Regions from separate parts of the Mesorhizobium sp. WSM4847 genome, predicted to be linked through region 3. Evidence: predicted binding sites of a transcription regulator. Region 3 holds the regulator's gene; each other region holds the start of a gene.
The links. Region 3 encodes PhoB, which activates phosphate uptake and scavenging genes when phosphate is short. Its sites were predicted from a motif close to TGTCATNNANCTGTCAT; they were not measured.

Region 1: the regulator PhoB is predicted to act here: its motif matches at 1,284-1,300, upstream of AC0L28_RS29710 (esterase-like activity of phytase family protein).
Region 2: the regulator PhoB is predicted to act here: its motif matches at 2,789-2,805, upstream of olsB (l-ornithine N(alpha)-acyltransferase).

Annotation. Positions count from the first base shown of each region.
Region 1 covers NZ_JBVVPY010000028.1:68,565-72,690, reverse strand. The annotation lists gene AC0L28_RS29710 (esterase-like activity of phytase family protein) at 1-1,224, opposite strand, end outside; gene AC0L28_RS29705 (glycoside hydrolase family 25 protein) at 1,375-2,391, opposite strand; gene AC0L28_RS29700 (hypothetical protein) at 2,607-2,855, opposite strand; gene AC0L28_RS29695 (GFA family protein) at 2,975-3,373, opposite strand; gene AC0L28_RS29690 (alpha/beta fold hydrolase) at 3,560-4,126, opposite strand, start outside.
Region 2 covers NZ_JBVVPY010000020.1:36,100-40,225, reverse strand. The annotation lists gene acuI (acrylyl-CoA reductase (NADPH)) at 1-210, shown strand, start outside; gene AC0L28_RS25275 (ATP-binding protein) at 403-2,691, shown strand; gene olsB (l-ornithine N(alpha)-acyltransferase) at 2,857-3,744, shown strand; gene AC0L28_RS25265 (trimeric intracellular cation channel family protein) at 3,838-4,126, opposite strand, start outside.
Region 3 covers NZ_JBVVPY010000013.1:69,611-73,736, forward strand. The annotation lists gene pstA (phosphate ABC transporter permease PstA) at 1-188, shown strand, start outside; gene pstB (phosphate ABC transporter ATP-binding protein PstB) at 201-1,016, shown strand; gene phoU (phosphate signaling complex protein PhoU) at 1,052-1,759, shown strand; gene phoB (phosphate regulon transcriptional regulator PhoB) at 1,776-2,465, shown strand; gene AC0L28_RS19710 (ROK family protein) at 2,633-3,880, opposite strand.

The DNA of each region.
Region 1 (4,126 bases), on a different contig from region 3:
TGCCTCGTTGGCGGTGACCAGGAGATTGCGCGACGGGATCGCGACCAGGCCTTCGGGGCCGATGCCGGACGGCAGGATCTGGACAAACCCTGGCTCCGCACCCGTGTCCTTGTAGACGCCGACAACCGAGCCACGCTCCGAAGCGACGAAAAGCAGCCTGTCCCCGCCGAACGTGCCGGTCTCAAGACCTTCCGGCTCGACGCCCTTCTTGTTGCGGTCGTCGGGATAATGGCCGGCTTTGGCGACCTGGTACTCGAACGACGGACCGGATTCGTAGAGAACCTCGCCCTTCTTGCTGAAGATCGTGAAGCCGCGCGAGCCGCCCTTGTAGTCGCCTTCGTTGGCGACGGCGAGGCGGTCATTGTCGAGCCATTTCACGGCGTCGGGCTCGCGCGCGACGTTTTCGATCTTGCCATCGAAGGACAAGGCGCCGTTCTTCCTGGTGTCGATCTTGTCCAGAGTGGCCGAGCCTGCGGAGAAGTGCGTGACGATCGCGCCGGTTTCGGCGTTGACGATGGCGATGTGGTTATTTTCCTGCAGCGTGACCGCTATCTCGCCGGCCTCGTTGAAGGCGACGAATTCCGGCTCGGGATCTTCCCCAGCGACTTCGGCAATGCCCGCCAAGTTGACTGTCTTCATCGTCGCGCAATCAGGCTGGCCTTCGGCAAGCGTGAATATCTTGAGGTCGCCGGCCGGCATCTGCGGAATTTCTCCGTCGTTCAGATCCTCGTCGCGCTCGTTCTCGATGGCGATGGCCAAAAACTTGCCGTCCTTGCTGAACGCCAGCGAGTCCGGTTGGCCGCCGAGGTCGCAAGTGCTTTCGATCGCCTTGGAGGCAAGGTCGATAACGCTGAGGTTGCCCGAAGGCCTGGCTTTGCTTTCCGACGTGTTGACGCCGGCCAGCACCTTGCCGCCGATGACCACAACCGAGGTCGGCTCGCCTGCTATCTTGACGATGCCGCCGGCCTTGGGCGCCTTGGGATCGGCGATGTCGATGAAGCCGACCGCACCGAGCGGGCTATCGGAATAAACCAGCGTCATGCCGTCTTCGCTCGCCGTGATGATCTCGGACGAAGTCGGCGTGGTCCTCTCGATATCCGCAGGGAGGTTTCCGGCGACCGCGAAGCTCGCGACCCGGTTGAACATCATGTCGGCATGGGCCGGCAGCGAAACCGAGGCAGCAAGCGCTGCCGTCAGGACGAAAAGCGCGGAATGGCGGGGCACGGGTGGCGTCTCCTGTTCGAATGGAAGCCACCTGATTGGGGGAACGACATTTCAAAGCGATGACGGATCGATGACACTTCCGCGACAGGCGGCCAGGTCCGTCAATATTCACCTCATGCTGGCCTGCGAATGGGCGCTTTCCTCGGCCGCCTACTCCGCCTCGGCCACCATCTGCCGCCCGCCAGCCCAGTTCCGCCAGGCTCTCTCGTCGCCGTGGAAGACGTTGAGGTCGATGCGGCCCCTCACCCCATGCGACAGGCCGGAGCCGGAATACTGCCAGAACACCCATTTGCGGCCGGGATAGACCTTTGACGGGTGCTGTGCCACCGCGCGCAGCCAGAATGGATAGTCCAGAAATGCGCCTCTGAGATTGTCGCGGTAGAAATCAGGCGCGGTGTAGATGATGGGCCGCTGGCCGTAGTGGCGCTCGAGCTTGTCCATGAACACCTGCATCTTCTCCAGCACCTTTTGCCGCGACGGCCGCCGCTTGCAGCTGGATTCGCCGTTCCACTCGACATCGATCACCGGCGGCAAGGCGCCCTCGACCCTCGGCACGTTGCGGATGAACCAGTCAGCCTGCTCACTAGCGGTGCGGCACCAGTAGAAGAAGTGATAGGCGCCGCGCTTGAGGCCGGCGGCGTCGGCATTGCGCCAGTTCTTCCTGAACATCGGATCGAGGTGATCGCCGCCGTCGGTCGCCTTGATGTAGGCGAAGTTCGCGCCCTGCGCGCGCAGCTTCGCCCAGTTCACGTTGCCTTGCCAGCGCGAGACGTCGACGCCGTGAACGGCGAGGTGCCTGGGCGATGCCCTGCCGAAATTGATCGGCTTGGCGTCGCGGAACCGATAGCGCTGGACCGGCTCGGCGAGCATCGGTGCTGCCCGTGCCAGCCGCGTCGGCGCCACCAGGGCAATCGGCTCGGCGGGCGGTTCGATGCTTTCAACAGGCTCCGGAGTGGCCATTGCCACAGTCTGCTCCGTCGCCTCCTCCGGCGCGAAGTCGGGTTCGGCATCGGCAGCGCCGACCGACGCCACCGGCGCGGGCGGTCGTACAACCGAGCTGGTCGTCTCGCTGGACGGCACTTGCAGCGCGTCGACGCCGGACGTGGATGTGCAGCCGGCAAGGCAAAGTGACGCGATCGAGAAGATGACGACGCTTGATATCCGCATCTGGACCTGTACGCAGAACACAACAGACCGATGGCAAGACAACGCCGCCGGACAAACCAGTCCGGATTACTAACAAGAAATTACCAACAAAGTTTGAATCAAATTGTTAGGGCAGAGGGGCTGGGCAAGGCGCTCGCTCTATCACCGTAGCGGTGAGAGCCTGGAAACGCTGCAGGACCGAGAGGGCGCGAAGGATCGCGACGCCAGGTCGCTGCCTAGCCGCACAACCATAGATTGTGGCAGCTCTCGGCTACCATATGGGCGGGCGGGACGGAGCGGTCGGTGCCAAGGCGATCAGAGTTGGGGCGATCGGTGACGGGATTGACCGGCGCATCATCATCCCGGCGAACCTTTTCTTCGAGCAGCGAGCGAAGCTCGGCCGGCTGCACGTGGTCACGCTCCATCACCAGCTTGACCATCGGATCACTCAAAAGCTCATCCAGGGTGTTAATTCTGTCGTTCATCTGTCGCCTCCTTCGACTGCCGACCCGCAGGCAATAGATAGGCGGCAATGATGGCTCGCCAATGACGCTTTGCCGGCTATCTCGTGTCCCGGACGAAAAAATTTGGGCACGCCTGCGCCTCAGTTGGGTGGCGGGGCGCCTTCATATTGCGGCAGTCCGTCGTCGAGCTGCACCCAGGGCTGCTTCGAGGCGGTCCACATATGCATCTGCGGCTTGAACATGGAAGGGTCGTCGAGCGAGCCGGAGGTCACGCCGATGATGCCGGCGGAGTCGCGCCGGGAAAATACCGTCGTGCCGCAGCCCGGGCAGAATCCGCGCTTGAGATCGGGCGAGGAATTCACCGTCGCCACTGGCCCGTCGATGGTCACATCGTCGATACGGAACAGCACGCGGGCGTTGAAGGCAGCGCCGAGCGCCTTCTGGCAAAGCCGGCAATGGCAGACGCGCTCGTTGATCGGCGCGGCCTCAGTGCGGTAGCGCACCGCGCCGCACAGGCAGCCACCCTGATATTTCGCCATTGCCAGCGCCCTCTTTCTGAAGATTGGCAGGAAGGTAGCTGCCGGGATAGGAGCGTCAATTGAAAAGCTTTGATGGCGCCATCTGTTGGCGTGATGCGGCAGGCCGAATGTACGATCAGGCGCGATGCGCAACGAGCGTCGCCGGCCATCTCGCGGGAGGACGGCAGGCAGGCAGTTGTCAGGCGGTCAGTGCGTTTCTCTGACGATCTCGTCCCAGGTCTTGACCTTGGTCTCGCCATTGAGGAAGGGCAATGCGGCGGCCACCAGTTCCGGCGCGAAGAACACGTCGTAATGGGTGCGGTTCGGCAGGATGGCCAAGCGGTTCTGCGACAGGTTCTCGCGCATCCAGCCGGCGTCCTTCAGCCCGCCGCCGAGCATCTGACAGAACTTGATCTCATGCTCGGGCCGGTACATGTCGCTGTCGCCAAATATCAGCATGACCGGCATCTTCAGCTTCGCCACGTCGGCGGAGTAGTCGTAGTCCTTGCGCATATGGGTGCCCAGATGGTCGAGCAGTTTTGGAAAATCCTGCGGGTGCGGCGCGACCGCCACGTAGGATTTGTACATCGGCGTGTCCTTCATCATGTCGGCCATCGCCGCGCCGACCTGCGCCTGCTGAGTACGCATGTCGGCATAGAAGCCGTCCGAGGCATAGCCGGTCGAGACCAGCACCAGCCGGCGCACTGTCTCGGGATGCTGGACGGCCATGCGGAAGGCGACGCCGCCGCCCAGCGAGTAACCCATGACGTCGAC
Region 2 (4,126 bases), on a different contig from region 3:
TTCATCCTGCGCGGCGTTTGTCTGCTCGGCATCGATTCGGTGATGGCGCCAAAAACGGTCCGCATGGAGGCGTGGCGCCGCATCGGCACGGACCTCGACCTCCAGAAGCTCGCCAAACTGTCCACGACCATTGGCTTCGATGGCATCATCGACGCCGCGCACGATATCGTCGAGGGCAAGGTCCGCGGTCGCGTGGTGGTGGACATGTGAGCTCTTCCTTCTCCGGTTTTTAATGCATGTCGAGCAAAAGTATGACCCAGGGTGTGCAGCGGTGAAGCGCCTCGCATGAGGCCGGCCAAACGCGACGCGCTTCAGGAGCGGAGAGGCAAAAACCGCGCGACCGCTAAAATTCGAACGATCCGCGGCAATTTTCCATAATCTCTGTCTGGCAAGGGTTTCCGCATGGTCACGGAATCCGGCATCAGAGAAACAGAGAGCGCCGAAAACGTCGACGGGATTGGCCCGGAGGCGCCAAGCCGGCAGCATATCGCGGCGCCACCACTGGCGCCTGAATTGCCCGCCGCCAATCGCGAAGGCCTGCCGTTCCTGATGCTCGTCGCCATCGTCGTGCTGGCGGGCCTGTCGCATCTGACCGGCGCGCCGATCTTCATCACCGTCGGGCTTTTGTCGACTGGCATGGCAGGCCTTGCCGTGCATGTGCGTGCCAGGCGCACGGCGCGCCGCACGGTTGCGCTGCTTGGCGAGACCGCAGCGCGCAGCCGCGCCGAGGTTGAGAGCCTGGCCGACCGCGTGTGGGAGATGCAGGAGAGCGAGGAACGCTTTCGCGGGTTGATCGACGCGCTTGGCGATCTCGTCGTCCATCGCGACCGTGACGGCCACATCGTCTATGCCAACAAGGTTTTCGCCGAGCTTGTCGGAGCCGACCAGCGCGACCTTGCCGGCAAGGCCCTGGCCGACCTCGGCGTCGACGTCGGCATCGTTCCCGATGCCGCTTTTTCCGATCATGAATGCCTGAGCTCCACCGACGTCGCCATTAGAACACCGAGCGGCCCGCGCTGGTTCTCATGGATCGAACTGTCCGTGCGCGACAAGGAGAGCGGTGCTGTCTCGCATCGCGCCATCGCCCGCGACATTACCGCTCGCAAGCACGCCGAAACGTCGCTGATCACCGCCCGCGAGCGAGCCGAATATGCAAGCCAGGCCAAATCGCGCTTCCTCGCCACCGTCAGCCACGAGATCCGCACGCCGATGAACGGCATCATGGGCATGGCCAAGCTGCTGGCGGACACCGGGCTCTCGCCGCAACAACGGACCTATGTCGGCGCCATCTCGACCTCGGCCAGCGCGCTGCTGGCGCTGATCGAGGACCTGCTCGACTATTCCAAGATCGAGGCCGGCCGCTTCGATCCCGAACCGCAGCCAATGTCGGTGCGCGAGATCGCCGACAACATCGTAGAACTCCTGGCGGCGCGTGCCTTCGCCAAGAACATCGGCCTTGGCTGCCATGTCGAACCCGACGTACCGCAGATGATATCAGCCGATCCTGGAAGAGTCAGGCAGGTGCTGCTCAACCTCATCGGCAACGCCATCAAGTTCACCGACAGCGGCGGCGTGTTGGTGAGCATCGCTCGTGCCCGCACCGAAACCACCGACCGCATATGCTTCACCGTCACCGACACCGGTCCCGGCCTGCACGAGGACGACCTGGAGCGCATCTTCGAGGAATTCGAACAGGCTGACGGCACGTCGACTCGCGCGCATGGCGGCGCCGGGCTCGGTCTTGCCATCTCCAGGCGCCTGGTGATCGCCATGGGCGGCACGATCTCGGTGTCGAGCCAGCTCGGCCAGGGTTCGGAATTCGTCTTCGAAATCCCTGCAATATCGGCCACCGAGCCGCCGCAGAGCCGTCGGGATGCGCTGTCAGGGCGGCGCGCCGTGATCCTGTCGAAGAACGCCATCGAGGCCGACGCCATCGCCCGCACCATCCGCGCCAATGGCGGCAAGGTCGATCTGGCCACCACCGCCGCCCAGGCAGCGTCCTTCGCCGAAGGCTGCGACGCGCTTTTGGTCGATGCGGCCATGGAGGAAGGCGACGGCAGGTTGCTCAAGCGCCTTCGCCAGAGCGGCTTTGCCGATTGCGAGGCGATCACACTGATCGCGCCAACCGACCGCGGCATGCTGGGCGAGTTCCGCGCCAGCGGCTACGCCACCTTTCTGGCAAGGCCGGTGCGTGGCGAAACGTTGCTTCGCGTGCTCTTGACCAGCAGCGTGCCTGCCCTCACCCAGCCGCAGCCGGAAAAGCGCGGCGCACCAACCGCCCGCGCCATTGGCGGCCGGCGGCGGGGCCTGTCCGTGCTGATCGCCGAGGATAACGACATCAACGCCATGCTTGCCCGTGCCACGCTGCTAAAGGCCGGGCATCGCGTGAAACTGGTCGGCAACGGCAAGGCCGCCGTCGAGGCCATCACCGGCACCGACCACAAGTACCGCTTCGACGTGGTGCTGATGGACCTGCACATGCCTGTCATGGACGGGCTGGACGCGATCGCCGCCATCCGCCGGCACGAGGAGGAAACCGCCGTGTCGCCGGTTCCGATCATGGTGCTGTCGGCGGACAGTCAGGAAACGACCCGCCACGCAGTGCTCGCCCATGGCGCCAGCGGCTTCGTCACCAAGCCGCTCGACCCCGACGCGCTTGTCCATGCGGTCGAGGGTCACGTGGCCGCTTGATCCGCCGGCTATCCTTGCCTGGCTTACCTGCAGAACATAGCCGGTTGAAGGGTTGCCCAGCCGACGAAGTATTGCCGGCAGGGCCGTATCACGGTACTGTCACAATCCTGTTGCACCTACGCCGTATCCCCGTGCCAAGAGGGATGGCTCGAAGGAGAATCACTCGTGCATACAGTTATGCCGGAATGTGACGCTCGGCCGAACGCCAGGGGTGCTTTGCTCACCGGGCATAACGTCGATGCTGTCATAAAAGGCGAAGCGCTTGGCCGTATCGGCAACCTCGAAGTGCGGCTCGCACGCAACGAGGCCGAGATCGCCGCCGCGCAGGAAGTGCGCTACCGGGTGTTCTATGACGAGCTCGGCGCCAAGAAAACCCTGTTTCAGGTGCAGGACCGCCGCGACGCCGACCATTTTGATCCGCTCTGTGATCATCTGCTCGTCTTCGACACCTCGCTGTCCGGTCCCGAGCATCGCCGCATTGTCGGCACCTACCGCCTGTTGCGGCAGGAGATCGCGGCAGCGGCCGGCGGCTTCTATTCCGAGGGCGAGTTTGAGCTGACCAATCTTATCGCCCGCCATCCCGGCCAGCGTTTCCTCGAGCTCGGCCGCTCCTGCGTCTTGCCGGAATACCGCTCGAAGCGCACCATCGAGGCGCTCTGGCAAGGTATCTGGGCCTATATCAACCATTATGGGATCGGCGTGATGACCGGTTGCGCCTCGTTCCCCGGCACCGTGCCGGCGGCACACGCCGAAGCGCTGACCTATCTCGCCCATCACTGCCGGACGAATTCGGCCTGGGACGTGCGCGCCGTCGCCGGCCGCTACTGTTCCATGGATTTGATGCCGATCGAGGCGGTCAACGCCAAGGCCGCGATCGCGGCGATGCCACCTCTGGTCAAGGGCTATCTGCGCGTGGGCGCGCGCATCGGCGACGGCTGCGTCATCGACCGCGAATTCTCGACGGTCGATGTGTTCGTGGTGATGCCGGTCAAGGAGATCGGCGCCCGCTACGTCAGCTATTATGGCGGGGAAGCCCAGCGCTTCGCCGCCTGAGATTCCAATGAGTAGCGAATAGGGAGTAGCGAGTAGCGGGAGTTCCGCCAATTCGCTGCGGATCGTTGTCCCTATTCGCTACTCGCCCTCATTTCACGGAATATCTTCCGGCCGCCGGCCGGGCCGGCTCTTGTAGGACGGAAAGGCCCAGCCGAACTTAAGCGCGCCGCCACGCACGCAGAAAGCGGCTATGAAGCCCACCAGGCCCGAGGCGAGCGGCGGCAGTCCGGCGAGATCGCCTGTTGTAAACAGGATGGCGCCCGCAAGGGCGGCGGTGACATAGATTTCTGGTCTCAAGAGCACCGAAGCCTCACCGGCCAGCAGGTCGCGCAAGATCCCGCCGAACGTGGCGGTGAGCACGCCGGTAACAACGGACACGACC
Region 3 (4,126 bases):
TCGACATTCCCGGCGGCTTCACCGATCCCGCGACGATCCTGCCGGTGCAGATTTTCATGTGGGCGGATTTCCCGGAAGCGGGGTTCCAGCAGAAGACTTCGGCGGCGATTTTGATTTTGCTGGTGTTTTTGGTCATCATGAACGCCATCGCGGTGATACTGCGCAGGCGCTTCGAGCGGCGCTGGTAAGGAGTAGAGGATATGAACATCATGACGGAAGCCGGCGTCGAGCAGAAACTGAGCAGCGCAACCAACGCCCCTTCGATCAAGATGAAGGGCGAAAAGGTCTCTGTTCACTACGGCGAGAAGCGAGCTCTGTTCGACGTCGATCTCGATGTCCGCGAGCATCAGGTGACGGCGTTGATCGGGCCATCGGGCTGCGGCAAGTCGACGTTCCTGCGTTGCCTGAACCGAATGAACGACACCATCGATATCGCGCGGGTGAGCGGCAAGATCACGCTCGACGGCGAGGACGTCTACGATCCGAAAATCGATGTCGTCGAGCTGCGAGCTCGCGTCGGCATGGTATTCCAGAAGCCGAATCCGTTTCCGAAGTCGATCTACGAAAACGTCGCCTACGGTCCGCGCATCCACGGCCTGGCCAGGAGCAAGGCCGAGTTGGACGGCATCGTCGAATCGAGCCTGAAGAAGGCCGGCCTGTTCAACGAGGTCAAGGATCGCCTGCTCGAGTCGGGTACCGGACTGTCCGGCGGACAGCAGCAGCGCCTGTGCATCGCGCGCGCCATCGCGGTGTCGCCGGAAGTGATCCTGATGGACGAGCCCTGTTCGGCGCTCGATCCGATCGCCACCGCCCGCGTCGAGGAACTGATCGACGAACTGCGCCAGAACTATACGATCGTCATCGTCACCCATTCGATGCAGCAGGCGGCGCGCGTGTCGCAACGCACGGCGATGTTCCATCTCGGCTATCTGGTCGAGGAGGGCGCGACCGACAAGATGTTCACCAACCCCGACGACAAGCGCACCCAGGACTACATCACCGGCCGGTTCGGCTGAGCGGTCCGGCGAATTTCGAACACGAGGACAGCACCATGGGTGAACACACCGTCGCATCTTTCGACGAGGAACTGGAGCACATCGACCGGCTGATCCGCGACATGGACGAGCTCGCCGCCGCAATGGTCGCGGCCTCGATCCGCGCGTTGCTTGCGTCGGACAATGCGATGGCGCAGCGCGTCGTCTCGGACGACGCCATCATGGATGCGAGGCAGCGCGAACTCGATGACAGCGCCATCACGCTGATCGCCAAGCGGCAGCCGATGGCGCAGGATCTGCGCGCCGTGGTTGGCGCAATCCGCATGGCGGGCGATCTCGAGCGCATCGGCGATCTGGCCAAGAACATAGCCAAGCGGGTCAGCGCAGTCGGGCAGAGCGCGACGCCGCGTAATCTGTCGCACGGTATCGACGCGATGGCGGACCTCGTTCTTGTGCAGCTGCGCGGCGTGGTCGAGCACTATGTGTCGCGCGATGCCGGCGCGTTGAAGGAACTGCGCGCCGACGACCAGAAGATCGACGTGAAATACACGGCGGTTTTTCGCGAGCTCCTGACCTACATGATGGAGGATCCGCGCAACATCACCGCCTGCACGCACCTTCTGTTCTGCGCCAAGAATCTCGAGCGTATCGGCGATCACGTCACCAACATCGCCGAAAACGCCTACTTTGTCGTGACCGGGCAGCAATTGCCGGCGGATCGCCCGAAGCTCGACGAAACGACGATGTCGGCGCCGGCGACATGACAGGAGTGACCGGCCGATGATCGCGCCGCGCATCATGGTGGTGGAGGATGAAGAGCCGCTGGGCGTCCTCCTCCGTTATAATCTGGAATCCGAAGGCTATCAGGTCGAGGTGGTGACGCGCGGCGACGAGGCCGAAATCCGGCTGCAGGAAAACGTGCCCGATCTTTTGGTGCTCGACTGGATGGTGCCGGCGGTTTCCGGCATCGAGCTTTGCCGGCGGCTTCGGGTGCGCCCCGAAACCGAGCGGCTGCCGATCATCATGCTGACCGCGCGCGGCGAGGAGAGCGACCGGGTGCGCGGCCTTTCGACCGGAGCCGACGACTATCTGGTCAAGCCGTTCTCGACACCGGAATTCATGGCCAGGGTCAAGGCGTTGCTGCGCCGCGCCAAGCCGGAAGTGTTGTCCAGCGTGCTCAAGGTCGGCGACATCATGCTCGATCGTGAATCGCACCGGGTCTATCGCAAGAAGAGCGAGATCCGGCTCGGGCCGACCGAATTCCGGCTGCTCGAATTCATGATGCGCCACCCGGGCCGGGTCTTCTCGCGCAGCCAGTTGCTCGACAATGTCTGGGGCGAGACGATCTACATCGACGAGCGCACGGTGGACGTCCATGTCGGCCGGTTGCGCAAGGCGGTCAACAATGGTCGCATGCCCGATGTCATCCGCACCATCCGCGGCGCGGGCTATGCGATCAGGGAAGACTAGGGGATGTGCTGATATTCAGGTGATGCCGGCCTGCGAACGGCTGATACCTGCGCTTCCGGTGCTCATCTCATCCAAGAGTACGCTCCGCTCCGGTTCTCGGAACCCGCCATTCTCGACTCGGCCTGACCTGAACCTCAACACACCCCAAGTCGCGACCCGGGAATCCTTCAAGCCACGTTCTTTCCGACCGAGCCGGCTCGTGCCTGGATGCTCGGCGCGAAAATCTCCTGGTCGACGAAGCTTAGCGCCCGCATGGCGCAACCTTCGCGGATCAGCGGCAGCTCGTTCGGCTCGGTGTCGAAGGAAATCAAACCCGAATGCTGGCCGCCGGCGGTCTGGGCGATGGCCTCGCGCAGGGCCGGCTCGATCAGGTCGAAGGCGGCAGCGCTGGCGCCGACCATGGCCACCGGCGCCGGATCGATCAGCGCAAACAGGCTGCCGAGCCCGAAGCCGAGCGCCTCGCCGGCCTTGCGGTAGGCTTCGCGCTCCGGTCCGTCCGTCTCGCGCGCCCGGGCCGCCAGTGCCCGCATCTCGGCGTCGCTGACATCGGCGACCGGCTCGGCGTTCTCGCTCAACAGCCTTGCGTTGCGCCAGATGGCGTAGTTGCCGGCATAAGCCTCGACGCAGCCGCGCCGCCCGCAGCGGCAAAGCGCGCCGCCCGGCCGATGGATCATGTGGCCGAATTCGCCGCCTGAGGAGTGGGTGCCGGTGAACAGCTCGCCCTTCAGCACCAGCCCCATACCGATGCCGTGCGAGAGCAGGATGGCGATGAAATCGTCGCGGTAGCGATCCGGGTGGCGCCAGCGCAGCGCCACGGCCATCATGTTGCAGTCGTTCTCCATGATGGCCGGGATGCCGAACTCGCGTTCCAGAATGTCGGCGAAGGCGATGTTCGTCTGCGGCGTGATCGGTGACCACAACATGGCGCGCGCATGGGAATCGGTGATGCCCTGGATCGCCAGCGCGATGCGGGCGACGCTTTGGACATCGAGGTCGGGATCTTCGAGCCGGCGCCGGACGATGGCGACACATTCGCCGATCAGCGCGTCACGCGACATGGTCAGCGTGTCCAGCCGGCGCTGTTCCTCGGCGACCACTTGTCCGGCATAATCGATGACGGCGACCGACAGGAAATTCAGCGACAACACGACGGCCAACACCGCAGCGGCTTGCGGATTGAGGCTGAGGCCGACCTGCGGCCGGCCGCGTTTCAGCGAAACCGTCTCGCTCGCCTTGCTCTCGGCCAGGATGCCTTCCTGGATCAGGTCGGCAGAGATCGCCGATATGGTCGAATGGCTGAGGCCGGTAGTCGCGGCGATCTCGGTCCGCGACGGCTGGCCTGCCCGGCGCACGGCCGAAATCACCATCGCCCTGTTGCGCCGGCGCAGATCGTCATGACGGATTCCCACCGACATTTTTTGTTTCCTCCTCATCGCCGCGGCCGCTCATGAATCGGAAGCCGTCGGTATGTCGGACAAATACTGGCAGAAGCAGAAGGGGCTGTCATTATTTATTCCGAGCCTCGAAAAAAAGCCCGACAGGACGTCAAAATCCATCAGAATTGGTGTTGACAGTGCTTCGGCGTTGGACCAGTATTTTTTCGAGGCTCGAAAAAATAGAGCCTTTGTGCCGGCCTTCGGGCCAGTTGGTCGCGCCCTACG